4 regions of the Centipeda dianae genome follow, and region 1 is predicted to be linked to each of the others. Evidence: riboswitches for the same ligand, from Rfam matches in the RefSeq annotation. Region 1 holds a riboswitch; each other region holds the start of a gene.
What was found. A riboswitch is a leader RNA that binds a small molecule or an ion and turns the genes downstream of it on or off. The one in region 1 is predicted to bind cobalamin.

Region 1 (3,117 bases):
CCGCCTTGTATTCCTCCTCGTTCAGGCTCTTGCCGATGGTCGGATTCTGTGCGGAGAGCGTCACCTGCGAACCTGCGGCGGCATGGTTGACGACGAAATTCCCTCCGACGAGACTGCCGTCCGCCGCACGACCATAATGCACCGCCTCATGACCGCTGTAGTTATCTACGGTAATGGGGCGCGTGTCTTTTTGGTGGATGTGTCCGCGCTCCGCCTCCGACGCCCCGCCGACAAGGTTCCTCACCTTGCTTCCTGTGTAGAGATAGGTGTTTTTGTCCGCCCGGTTGGGAGCCGCCACGCGTTCCGCGCCGATCCACTGATTGTTCCAGACGGCACCGTTCTTCAGGTACATATCGACACCGGCGTGATGTTTGTTCTGTCCGTTTTCAGCGAACTCGTTGAGCACACCGCCGGTCAGCTTCGACTTTGCCGTGGTCAGACCAATGGAGACGAAAGAGCCGTGTGCGTCCGGATTGGGGTCGATGCCATAGTTTTTGTGCAGCACCCCGAGGTTGCCATAGACATCCACGTCTGCTGTCCCCGGAGTCTTCCCATCGGCACCGGTATTCATGAACACCGAGCCCTCCTCGGCAAGCATCGCATAGGTATCGGATGTGGTGAGTGCGTGCGTGACGATCTTGCCGCCGCGCACGGTGATGTATCCGTCCTTATTGGCTTGGAGCGCCACGCCTACAATGTCCATATCCACGTTGCCGTTGATTGTGCATTTTGTATCCCCGTGCTGCTCACCGTACGAGTACCCGCCGTAACCCGCATAGATGCCGCTCATATAGTAATGTGCGATGTCCGAGGTGGACGATGATTTGCCCCGCGTGGCCGGATTTTTGTTTTTCACCACCATTTTCAAGTCGCCGTTGATCGTGAGATCTGCGCCCTCCAAGAGGTACAGCCCCGTCACATTGTTGTACCACTGGCCGCCCCCATTGCCGGAGACGTTGACCGTGACATCCTCATTCCATACTTCTTTTTGGTCGTCGTGCATCGTACGGCCGTAGGCTTTGCCGTTCGTATGTTTCTCAATCGTTTTCGCCGCGCATACCGTCGCACTCGATAGGACACTTACCGCCAGCATAGAGGCAAGAACCATGTTCTTTTTGTTTCTCCTGCCGAGCATCTTCCAATACGCCATAATTATTCCTCCTTCATCATCGGGACGAAACACCGCATTTCATCCAAGCAACATAATCGTCGGCTATTATAACATCTGCTTTTTTTATTGTAAAATAAATTTTCGTTAAAAAATTATGCAAAAGAAAAATGACGACATATCGGCAATCGAGAAAGTAGAATAAATGAGGTTTTTGATTGTATTGTTGCATCACAATTCAACTTGACAGTGTATTAACAGTATGATAATCTAGGCTTATCTTTTTGAAATAAAAATATAATTCAATATTTTGCCAATCGGGTGCGCATTGCGCTCAAGGAATCACTGATAAAATGAAGTCCGTCGTATTGGTACAGATTTTTTGTCCTGCCAAGGAAACAAACCGGACGCATAGTAGGGCTATGTGGAGGATTTGTTGACGATGGCAGGGCGGAAAAGATGTGCTAAGACGGCGGTGCTGAATTTATCCGTGTTTCCTGAATAGAGAAGCAGGTGCAAGACCTGCGCTGTCCCGCAGCTGTAATGCAGAGTCGACCTCAATATGTCACTGGGAAACCGGGAAGGCGGGGAAGACGAGGAAGCAGAGCCAGAAGAACTGCCCGATTGGAACGCTGTATCGTCCCTGCGAGAGACAGGAAGGCGCGATTATCTTTGTGTGTTTCGTGTGCCTTTTTGCCGGAGAGCAAGAAGGCTTTTTTTGTTACATGGTGTGTGCATCTTTTGCTCGAAAGCATAACGAGAAAAAGGTAATGGGGATCAGGCAGAAGGAGAGGCGTATGATCTGATGTGTCGATGTCGCAGATACAAGCACATATCGGATCTTGGGATATTGTTTTTTCTTTTCGCTGTGATATTTTGCACGATCTTTATTTTACGTGAATTTACAACAACATCTTTACCGATTCATGATGTTCTGCCGGAGAGACAGACGACGGTGCGCAGTGTGCAGACCTATAACTCACGAGGACAGCAGGAGATGTTGGTCATCACGCGTGAACCGCAGCGGATTGTGGTGATGGATTGGAACAACATTGAAATCCTCTTGGCGTTGGGATTGGCAGATCGCATCGTATTAGCCTGTATGGAGCCTCCGCATACGACTGATTTACAGGAGCGGTATCCGGAGGAATTTGCCAAAATACAGGAAATTGCTCCGGAGAGAGTAAGTTTGGAAATGATTCTGGCCGCGGAACCGGATCTGATTTTCGCACGGCAATCCGCATTTTCTGAGCGGAGACTCCGATCGACAGAATGGTGGCACAAACGTGGTGTAGCTACCTATATTCCTGTGACATCAAATACCGGAGAGAAACAGACCATCGAAAAAGAACTCCGCTACATACGTGATGTTGGTATCGTGTTTGGCTGTCCGGAGAGAGCTGAGGCGATTGCAGCAGACATCTCCGCTCAGATTGGGCAGATACGGGAACAAACAGCGGGGAAAAGGCAGGATCGTGTCATCGTTCTGGAAGGCTCACCATCAAAATATGTGATCAACTATAATGCGCGTTGGCTTGTCGGTGATTTTCTGCACACACTCGGTGCTCGTATGGCGACAGATGTGCAGTTTCGCGACGCGGAGACTTTATTGGTCTTAGATCCGGATGTTATCTTTGTGGAATATTTTGATGAGCATACGGCTTCTTTTGCAGATCAGTTGATGCATCATCCGGAATACCGTTCGCTCAAAGCCGTGCGGGAAAACCGCGTCTACCCAATTCCTGTGGAGTATATGTATATGCCCGGGCTGCGCACAGCAAAGGGGCTTTGCCTGTTTGCAAAAGGTCTGTATCCGGACATTGAATGCGATATGGAAACCAAGGGGGGCGGTTCAAAGGTCATATCGAACCTAGAATAATATGTATCTCCATGAATGTTGGAAAGGATGATTCTCATGAAAAAAAGAGCCGTTCTCCTCAGTATTCTGCTTGCAGGGTCCGTCCATCTGCCGGTCGTATATGGCGCAGCCGCTGAGAATAAGGATTCGT
Region 2 (3,117 bases), 450 kb from region 1:
TCAAGCACCTTGGCGATGCCCTCCTGCACGAAGCCGCTGCGCAGTGCCGCGACGATGCCGCCCTGCTTCTCGATCTCTTGGAACTGCGCCCAGATTTTTTCCTTCATCTGGCGCGTCAGCGTCTCGACCGCCCACGAGCCGCCCGCGGGGTCGATGGGCTGGAGGAGGCCGAACTCCTCTTGGAGCATGATCTGGATGTTGCGTGCGATGCGGCGCGAGAACTCGTCCCCCTTGCGGATCGGCTCGTCGAACGGCGCACTCTCGAACGAGTCGATACCGCCCACGACGCCCGAGAAGATCTCCGTCGTATTGCGGAGCATATTGACATACGGATCGTAGATGGTCTTGAAGAAGAGCGCGGGGCGTGCGTGGATGTGCATCTTCTGCGATTCGGCGCTGCCGCCGAACGCCTTTACAATCTGCGCCCAGATCGGACGCACAGCGCGGAGCTTTGCGATCTGCAGGAAGAAGTTCGCGCCCATGGAGAAGCCGAACGCGATCTGCGCCGCCGCCTCGTCAATCGTCAGCCCGCGCTCGCACAGTGCGCGCAGATACGCCGCCGCCGTCGCCAGACACGCAGCGACCTCCTGCACATCGTTTGCGCCGCCGCTGCTGTAGACATCGCTGCGGACGAACACCGTCCTGACGCGCGGCGCATGTGCCGTCGCCCAACGTGCCGCCGCCGCGAGGCTGTCATAGTGGGCATCGAGGGAGGCGGGGAGCTTCCCGTCCGTCACGAATGCGCCGATGGGATCCGCGCCGATGATGCCATGCAGCTTCCCCACATCCTCGCCCGCCGCGCGACGCGCCGCCGCAACGAGGGAGAGCAGGGGGACGGCATTCGCGCCCGCATAGATATAGAGCGGGAATTTCGCAAGATCAAGTCCCGCGAGCATGGTGTGCATATCCTCGACCGTCGTGACACTCGTACCGAGGTCGCCGACCTTCTCCGCCTGACGCGCGTCAATCCCCGCACGTGAAGCGGAGTCAAGTACGATGTGGTAGATCGTCGAGCCCTTGTCGTTCTCGTGGCGCAGGAGCTCATTGTTCTCCGACGGCAGCGTCTCATCGCACGCCTGCGCGATGCCCCACGGCCGCCCGATGTAGCCTGCCGCGTCCACGCCGCGCAGGTAGTCTCCCATGCCGGGCATCACACTCTTCGGCAGGATCTCCTCCGTGTGTTTCCGCGTATACATCGGGTCGAAGGTGATGCCCTCGTAGGTCTTTGTGAACATCTTCTTCTCAAACGGTGCGCCCTTGAGGAGTGCCTCGCACGCGGCTTTCCACTCCTCGTCTGTGGGCGGCGTGAATTCATCGAGCGGAACGTCGGGGAAATCCTCAATGTCCGCCGATTTCTTCAGAAGTTTCTGAAGTTCCTCGTCACTCGACCGTTCTTTTTCTTCCGGCATAGTACGTCCTCCTTTAATTTATTGCGGGAAGGCTCTGTCCGTTCAATGGATGAACAGACTAAGAAAAAAGCAATTCTGGCATATTGCGCGGAATTGCATTCCTTGAAAAAAAATCGCCCTGAGCTTCCACCCTCAGAGCGTAGCTTCCATATAGGAAGCAAAACGAGAACTGAAAAGATGAGCAATGTTTCCCCAAGGAGCGCATACTCCTTCATCCCGGGGAAATCTCTGGGTATGGGATTCTTTTCACATACACACAGATCTCCTCAGGATCGTTCCACGCACCACCGGAATGTATGCAAAGAAAAAGCCCATTCCACGGTGTGCAGAACGGGCTTTTTCGGTATCGTTACTCAGTTCCCCATTTGGTTCGGTCTATGATGCCAAACTCTCTCTTGAGGCGAACGAATCCGCAAAATCTCCATCCCCATCACTCGCAGGTCAATCGGTGATTGTCAATCAAGCAGGTCTCCTGGCTCCAGTTCATCGCTCATCCACACCTTCCCGGAGATTTCCCCCCAGTGACTGCTGACGCAAGGTCAGCGCGTGGACTCGCTCCCTGTTACAGTGGCGTGACCGCTCCGGCTTATGAAGTCCATAACTCCCATACCGGATTCCCTATGAAGCAATCGAGGCTCTGTCAAACAAAACCTCTGCACTTGATCCAATACATATTTAGTTTTTATGGTACGATAGAATAGTACCACTAAAGACTTCCTTTGTCAACAAAAAAAGAATCACTGCGTGAATTATCTCACAGTGATTCCTTTTATGCATAAATTCAATTAGTCGATGACATAGACCTCGACGCTGCGACGGCCGAACTCAATCGCCTCGCCGTAGCCGGGGATGTAGAGGCGCGAGCCGAGCGGAATGATGTCGGGATCGACCGCGACGACGCCGCGGCGGGCGACCATGCCCGTCGCCGTGACACCGCTGCCGCCGCCGTCCCCCGGAAGGTACGCCGATGCGTACATCGTGTATGCCGCACGGTAGCGCGGAATGCCGCGGCTCACGCGATCCGCCTCGCGCTCACGCGCACGGCGCTGTTCGGCTGCCTGCTCGTTCTCCGTCAGTTCGATCACAAGATCCGCCGTGACGGGGGTATCCATGGACGGTGTTACGTCCACCTCATGCGGGTTATAGCCGTACTCCGCTATGACATCGCCGACGGTGCGCCCGCTCGTCATAACCTGCTGCGTGTCATCCCAGAACGAGATGCTCACGGGAACGGCACGGCGCACAGAAATCTCGGTATGGCGTTCCCCCTCGTTGTGAAACACCTCGTAGGTGTCCTTCGCACCGAGCTGTACGCCAAGCTTCTCAAAAATATCATCGGGTCTCGTCTGCACCGTCATGTCGGTGATGGTCTTGCCGTCCACGTGCACGCTCACGCGCTGCATATTCTTCGGCAATCCGTTCATCGTGAATCCGCTGGAAAAAAGCATCATCCCCGCCAACGTAGCGCAGAACAAGGTGTTTTTCTTTGTCTGAATCAGCTGTCCCAGTTTCTTCCACTGCATAGAACTCCCCCTTTGCTGATGGCATTTTCCCACTTTACGCTGAATTTTTCATGAAAAATGGGATTCAGAATATTTTCAGCCCGTGTTTTCACACCTTTCCCGCCACTGAGAAGGATATTCGTCCCACACAAAAGCCCTGCACGCAGAGAATTTCTCCACGCACAGGGCGATGATATACGATAGAA
Region 3 (3,117 bases), 950 kb from region 1:
CCAGCAGATTGATCTCATCCACATAGAGGATGTTGCGGTTCGCCGCTGCAAGGATACCGGGTTCAAACTCCTTGCGCCCACAGTGAATCGCCATCTCCATGTCAAGTGTCCCGACGACGCGATCCTCCGTCGCGCTGACGGGCAGCTCCACCACGCGCATGGGGATCTTCTCCGTGGGAAGCAAAGCGTTCTCCTGCTGCTTGCTGCGACAGGCATCGCAGTAGAGTTCGGGAGACGCAGGATCACAGTGACAAGCACAGCCGCGCACTGCGTCCAAATCCGGCAGGAGTGCGGCGGCGGCGCGGACGGCGGTGGATTTCGCCGTCCCCTTCTCCCCCTTGATGAGCACACCTCCGAGTGACGGCATCACAATACTGAGGAGAAGCGCCGTCTTCATCTCCTCCTGTCCAACGATAGCAGCAAAGGGGTATGTCACCCTCTTTTTCATTCCGATTTCCTTTCTGGAAAAAAGCACTGACTGACAGTGCGCATACCACGTCCAACCAGTGCTTCCTCAATCCTATCCTCGGTTAGAAACTCTGCTCGACACCGATCATGAAGTTGCGTCCGGGTGCCGTCCACCACTGTTCGGCTGCGCCCCACCATGAAGCACGTGCGTTGGACTTCTCAGCATAGAATTGGTTAAACAGATTGTTCACCTTGAGATAAACCTTCGTTGCATCGGCGACCCGATAGTTCATCGCGAGATCGACGACCCAGTAGTTATCCGTAGGAAGGAATTTGCCAATCGCATCGGACGGCCCTTCAAGCCCTACCATCCCGCGTGCAAGCAGAGAGGAATCAAAGTCGCGGTTGCGATAATCTACACCGATGTTCCACCAGATTGGTGCAGATTTTGTCCGTGCTTCCTATACACCTGCTGCCTTTATCGCCGCACGTTTCAACGCACACTCAGCATCGGATGCGGCAGAATACTCCTGCCCCGCCCTGCGTGCATAGCACGCGCCGCCGCAGGCCGAAAAATCCGCACACGCCCGACAAAACGCCATGGCACCCTGCATCTCATGCGCCAGTTCCTCCTGCCGCCGAACGTCGATGCCGTGCTCCACATCGCCGAGCAGAAAGCGCGCATCGCCGACAAAGGAGGAGCACGCATAGATGCGCCCCGCAGCGTCAATGTGCGCTCCTGCCCCGTTCATCGCGTAACAGTGGGAAAATCCGCTGTCCGAGCGTTCGGCAAGCCCCCTCCCCTGCTCCTCCTGTGCAATCACGATGCGGTATCCGTGCAGCCGTCCAAGGTGTTCGTTCCGCACAAAAACCTCCGCCATCGCCTGTGCCATCTCCTCCTCGCGTGCAGGGCGAACAGCGGTGCCGCGCCCCTGTGTGCGCAGGAGGTCAAAGCCGATACGCCGCACATTACCGAGGTAGTATGCCATCTCGATGAGCCCTGAGAGCCTCCCGACATTCTCCGCCGTGACAACACACGTCAGACCGACCGCGATGCCGCGTCGACCGAGGCACTGGATTCCCGTGATCACATCCATCGACGAGCCGCGCCCATCAGGGTAGCAGCGGTACACATCGTGAACATCGGGTCTGCCGTCGAGGCTGATACCGATGCCGATGTCCGCATGGTGCAGAAAGTCTGCCATCCCCTCGGTCAGCAATGTGCCATTGGTCTGCAAATCCATCCGCGCCCGTATCCGATTGGTACAGATATAGTCCGCAATCCGACGCAGCAGAGGAAATGCCAGCAGCGGCTCGCCGCCCGAGAACTGAAGGATGAAGGGCGTGCCGCCCGCCGCCGCAAGGTCGATGGCACGATGCGCCGTCTCCCATGTCATCATATGAGGATCCTGCGCGGATGCGTAGCAGTAGCGACACGCAAGGTTACAGTTCCCCGTGAGACTCAGCACCAACATCCGCAGCGGCATCGCAGTCTCCTTTACTTCACATCCGCAAAGCGCTCGGGATAGACCGCACGCGCCAGTTCATAGACACACTCGATCACATTCTGCCCCGCACTGTAACGATAGGTATCGGACACGGTGCAGAGATGGTACTACCGCTTTCACCTTTTGTTTTCATCCCCTCCCTACACCGTCACCATGTTCATATTTTTAGCATAAGAACAAGTAAAAAGCCCCTCCTGCAAAAGCAGAAGAGGGCTTAATTTGTACACAATAGAAGGGTCTGAATCCCCATCCCCATCACTCGCAGGTCAAACGGCGATTGTCAATCAGGCAGTTCTCCTGACTCCAGTTCATCGCTCACCTGCGCCTTCCCGAGGATTATCCTCAGTGACATTCCATGAAATACCGTCGGCATTTCTATGCAGGCTGCTCACTGTTACAGTGGCGGAACCGCTCCGGCTTCATTGGAAATAGTTTCCTTACCGGATTCTCTATTAAACATTCGTACCTGATCCAATGCTATAAAGTTTTTCAATACTTCGATAAAGATAACATTGAATGAAGGGCTTGTCAATATATCAAAAAGATATTTTGCGAATCATCTCAATAGACTTCTCTCCTGCCCTATTTATTTCTCCAGCAGATAGAGATACTCCCCGTATCCTTCGCGTTCCATATCCTCCTTCGGAACAAAGCGCAGGGAGGCGCTGTTGATGCAGTAGCGCAGTCCCCCCGTTGCCGCAGGACCATCATCAAAGACGTGCCCCAGATGTGCGCCGCTGCCCGCCGCCGTTACCTCGGTACGCACCATCCCATAGGAGCGATCCTCATGCTCGGCGATGAGCGCACGGTCAATCGGGCGCGAGAATGCGGGCCAGCCACAGCCGGAATCGTATTTGTCTGTAGAGATAAAGAGCGGCTCGCCCGTCGTGATGTCACAGTAAATTCCTTCGCGGAATTCGTGATCGTATTCGTTTCGGAAGGCGGGTTCGGTCGCCTTTTGCTGCGTGACGGCGTACTGAATCCCCGTCAACCGTTCTTTGAGTTCGGCATCCGAAGGCTTTTCATAGGTGCGCTGCACCGCCCCCTCCTCCGCTCTCGCAGCATTTTCTGCGGCGGCGCGTTTTTCCCGCATCTTTGCAATGAGCGCGGGTGAGATATGACAGTAGCCGTTCGGGTGCTTGACAAGATATTCCTGATGCGCTTCCTCCGCACGGTAGAAGTTCACAATCGGTTCCACCTC
Region 4 (3,117 bases), 850 kb from region 1:
GAGCACCATGGCGATGACGACACCGACGAGGATCGCGGCGCAGATCATCATCTTGCGCGGATCCTTTGCCTCCTCCTCCTCACCCGTAACGGCCTCGCTGTCCACGAGCCGGCGCGGGCAGAGTTTGCGCCCGATGGTCAGCATATAGATCATGCCGATGATCGAGAGCGGGACGCCGATCCATGCGAACTCGAAGAAGCCGAACGGCGTGAGCCCGCTCGCGCCGAGCGTCGCGCTCATGAGGATGTTCGGCGGCGTGCCGATCATCGTGATCGTACCGCCGACGTTCGCCGCGACGGCGAGCGCCATCAGCTGCGGTGAGACGGGCAGCCGCGCGGCGGCGCAGATCTGGATGACGACGGGCATGAGGCAGGCGACCGTCGCCGTGTTCGAGGACACGGACGAGAGGATGATCGTTATGAGCATCAGTGCCGCCATCAATGCACGTTCGTCATTGCCCGATTTTTTGACGACGGCGATGCCGATTTTTTGCGCGAGCCCCGTCTGGAACATCGCCGCACCGATGATGAACATACCGGCGAACAGGACGACGGTGGAGTTCGAGAGCCCGGAGAAAACCTGTGCGGGGGTGAGCACCCCCAAGAGTCCGAGCGCGATCGCCGCGCCCATCGCCGTCACGGCAAGCGGGATGATCTCGGTGGCGAAGAGGAACGCCGCCACGCCGAGAACCCCAAGTGTGAGCATTGCTGCATCCATGAATACATCTCCTTCATACAGTTCGTTGCGGATCGCGGTGATCCGATTAGTCTCCCTTGGAAATTTCAGAGACTTTCTTTTGACGAATTCTTATAATTCTCTCTCTCTTTTGGTTTTTCCTGCCAAAAACGGACGAACGACCTATGAAACTTTGACATTAAAAACATAAATAGCGGTTATGTTTTCCTTTCGTATATATATCATACCATTTATGTGGAACGAAAAACGATTGACAAACAGAGCGGCATTCACTTATACTGAAATCCAAACTTCATAAGCAGGTTCGGTACTCGAAAGAGTGTAACAGGGAAATCGGGAAGCGCGGCAATGCCGTGACTTCATAAGCCGATGCGGTCCCGCCGCCGTAATGCAGAGAAAACCTCAGGAAGCCGTGTGTGCGCGCTTCGACCACTGGGAAACCGGGAAGGTGAGGCGGACGATGATGCAGAGCCGGAAGACCTACCGAATCTCGTGCGCCGGAGTGCTGCGCCCCGTGGGGGAGCGTCGCTCTCCTCTGCATCCTGCGATGGACAGGACGGCAGGCTTTTTTCGTGTGGGAAAGCCCCGTCTGCCGTGGACGGGGCTTTTGTATATGAGCGCACGATGAAGATGGGGATGTGCATGGAGGAGCGCACGGGCGGAGATACCCGCGCAGCAGGGAGGAAATGGACATGACGAAACGAAAGCTGGCGCTTGCGGTCGCGCTTGCGGCTGTCGGCTCGATGTGGATGGGTGCGGCAAGCGCCGCAGAGAGGACGGATGCCCACGGGGGGACGCTCGACACCTATGAGCTCGCGCCCGTCGAGGTCGCGGGGGAGCGCGAGGCAGCGGTGGAGGAGGATGGGCCGGAGGGCGTTTTTGTCGCGCGTGAGGGCAGTGTCGGCTTCCTCGGCAGCAAGGACACGATGGAGACGCCGTTCACGACGACGAACATCACACAGGAGACGATCAAGTCGTTCGGCGATCCGAGCCAGCCGCTCGACAGCGTGCTTGCGGTCTCGCCGTCGATCCGCCCCGTGGGCAGCGTTCTGCACAACGATTTCCAGCACCGCGGATTCCGCTCGAACGGGACGAATACCTTTGTCAACGGCGTGCCGGGGATGTTCACGCAGTTCAACGCGCCGATGTATGCCGTGGAGAAGGCGGATGTGATCTCCGGTCCGAACAGCGGCATTGCGTCTACGGGAACGCATTATGAAACGAATGCGGCGGGCGGCATCATCAACTTTACGACGAAGCGTGCGGGCGAGGAGCCGATCACGCGTCTGACGCTGACGCACTCTGGGCAGAGCATGGCGGGGGCGTATTTTGACCTCGCACGCCGCTTCGGCGGGAACAAGGACTGGGGCGCACGCCTCATGGCGGAGAAGGTGGACGGCGAGACGGCGGTTGACGGGCAGAAGGTGAAGTCCGCGAGCATCTACGTCAATATCGACCACGAGGACGCAAAGAGCAAGACGAACTTCTTCACGGGCTACCGTCAGAATCAGGTGGCCGGCGGTCAGCGCTGGTTCAAGATTGGCAGTGGTGTCACACATCTCCCCGCCGTGCCGAAGGCATCGCGCAACTATGCGTTTGACGGCATGGACAAGGAGAGCTACGGCTGGATGGCGATTCTCAACCACGAGCAGAAATTCTCGGAGGCGTGGAAGGGCTTCGTCAACGCAGGCTACCTCAAGAACAAGCTGAACAAGAATGTCATGTACCGCTACAGTGCGCTCGTCATCAAGAATGACGCGGGCGATTTCGATCTTGAGGAGCAGACGACGACGACCCCGCAGCGCGCGAACTACATCCAGATGGGGGTGAACGGAAAACTCCGCGCGGGAAAGACGGAGCACGATCTGACCCTTGCGGTGGATCGCGCATGGCGGGAACGCGAGGCGGCAAAGAAGGGCGGTACCGTCTATAAACTCGGTACGGGCAATATCTATACGGGCGTTCTGAATCAGCATACGGCTCCGACGACGGCATACGAGGAGGCGATGAACAACAAGACCTCGATCAAGGGCATCTCGCTCGTCGATACGATCACGATCAACAAGTGGGATGTGCTGCTCGGCGTGCATCACCATGCGGCGAATGTGAAGGCATACGATTTGAATACGGGGCAGGTAAAGACGAGCGTGGATTCGAGTGCGACCACGCCGACCTATGCCCTCACCTACCGCCCGACGAAGGATACATCCGTCTATGTCAGTCATGCGGAGTACTTCGACGTCGGCTCGGTGGTCAGCAGCAAATATAAGAACAGCGGCGAGGTTCTGCCGCCCGCCAAGACGAAGCAGAACGAGATCGGCGTGAAGTATGCGAACCGGGATATGCTGTATACCCTCGCGTTCTTTGACATCACACAGGCGAACAACATCGATGTCATGCGCGGGGCGGACAAGTATCAGC

Region 2: another riboswitch for cobalamin. It lies ahead of QU667_RS10130 (methylmalonyl-CoA mutase family protein); the one in region 1 lies ahead of QU667_RS08005 (ABC transporter substrate-binding protein).
Region 3: another riboswitch for cobalamin. It lies ahead of QU667_RS03235 (ABC transporter substrate-binding protein); the one in region 1 lies ahead of QU667_RS08005 (ABC transporter substrate-binding protein).
Region 4: another riboswitch for cobalamin. It lies ahead of QU667_RS00380 (hypothetical protein); the one in region 1 lies ahead of QU667_RS08005 (ABC transporter substrate-binding protein).

What each region holds. Positions count from the first base shown of each region.
Region 1 covers NZ_CP128650.1:1,622,463-1,625,579, reverse strand. The annotation lists gene QU667_RS08010 (autotransporter outer membrane beta-barrel domain-containing protein) at 1-1,150, opposite strand, end outside; cobalamin riboswitch at 1,562-1,746, shown strand; gene QU667_RS08005 (ABC transporter substrate-binding protein) at 1,914-2,987, shown strand; gene QU667_RS08000 (TonB-dependent receptor) at 3,015-3,117, shown strand, end outside.
Region 2 covers NZ_CP128650.1:2,076,535-2,079,651, forward strand. The annotation lists gene QU667_RS10130 (methylmalonyl-CoA mutase family protein) at 1-1,409, opposite strand, end outside; cobalamin riboswitch at 1,855-2,087, opposite strand; gene QU667_RS10135 (ubiquitin-like domain-containing protein) at 2,195-2,932, opposite strand.
Region 3 covers NZ_CP128650.1:672,701-675,817, reverse strand. The annotation lists gene QU667_RS03250 (magnesium chelatase ATPase subunit I) at 1-448, opposite strand, end outside; partial or broken gene QU667_RS03245 (TonB-dependent receptor plug domain-containing protein) at 531-839, opposite strand; gene QU667_RS03240 (radical SAM/SPASM domain-containing protein) at 870-1,895, opposite strand; partial or broken gene QU667_RS03235 (ABC transporter substrate-binding protein) at 1,907-2,020, opposite strand; cobalamin riboswitch at 2,187-2,401, opposite strand; gene msrB (peptide-methionine (R)-S-oxide reductase MsrB) at 2,503-3,117, opposite strand, start outside.
Region 4 covers NZ_CP128650.1:79,204-82,320, forward strand. The annotation lists gene QU667_RS00375 (SLC13 family permease) at 1-717, opposite strand, end outside; cobalamin riboswitch at 985-1,198, shown strand; gene QU667_RS00380 (hypothetical protein) at 1,189-1,392, shown strand; gene QU667_RS00385 (TonB-dependent receptor) at 1,389-3,117, shown strand, end outside.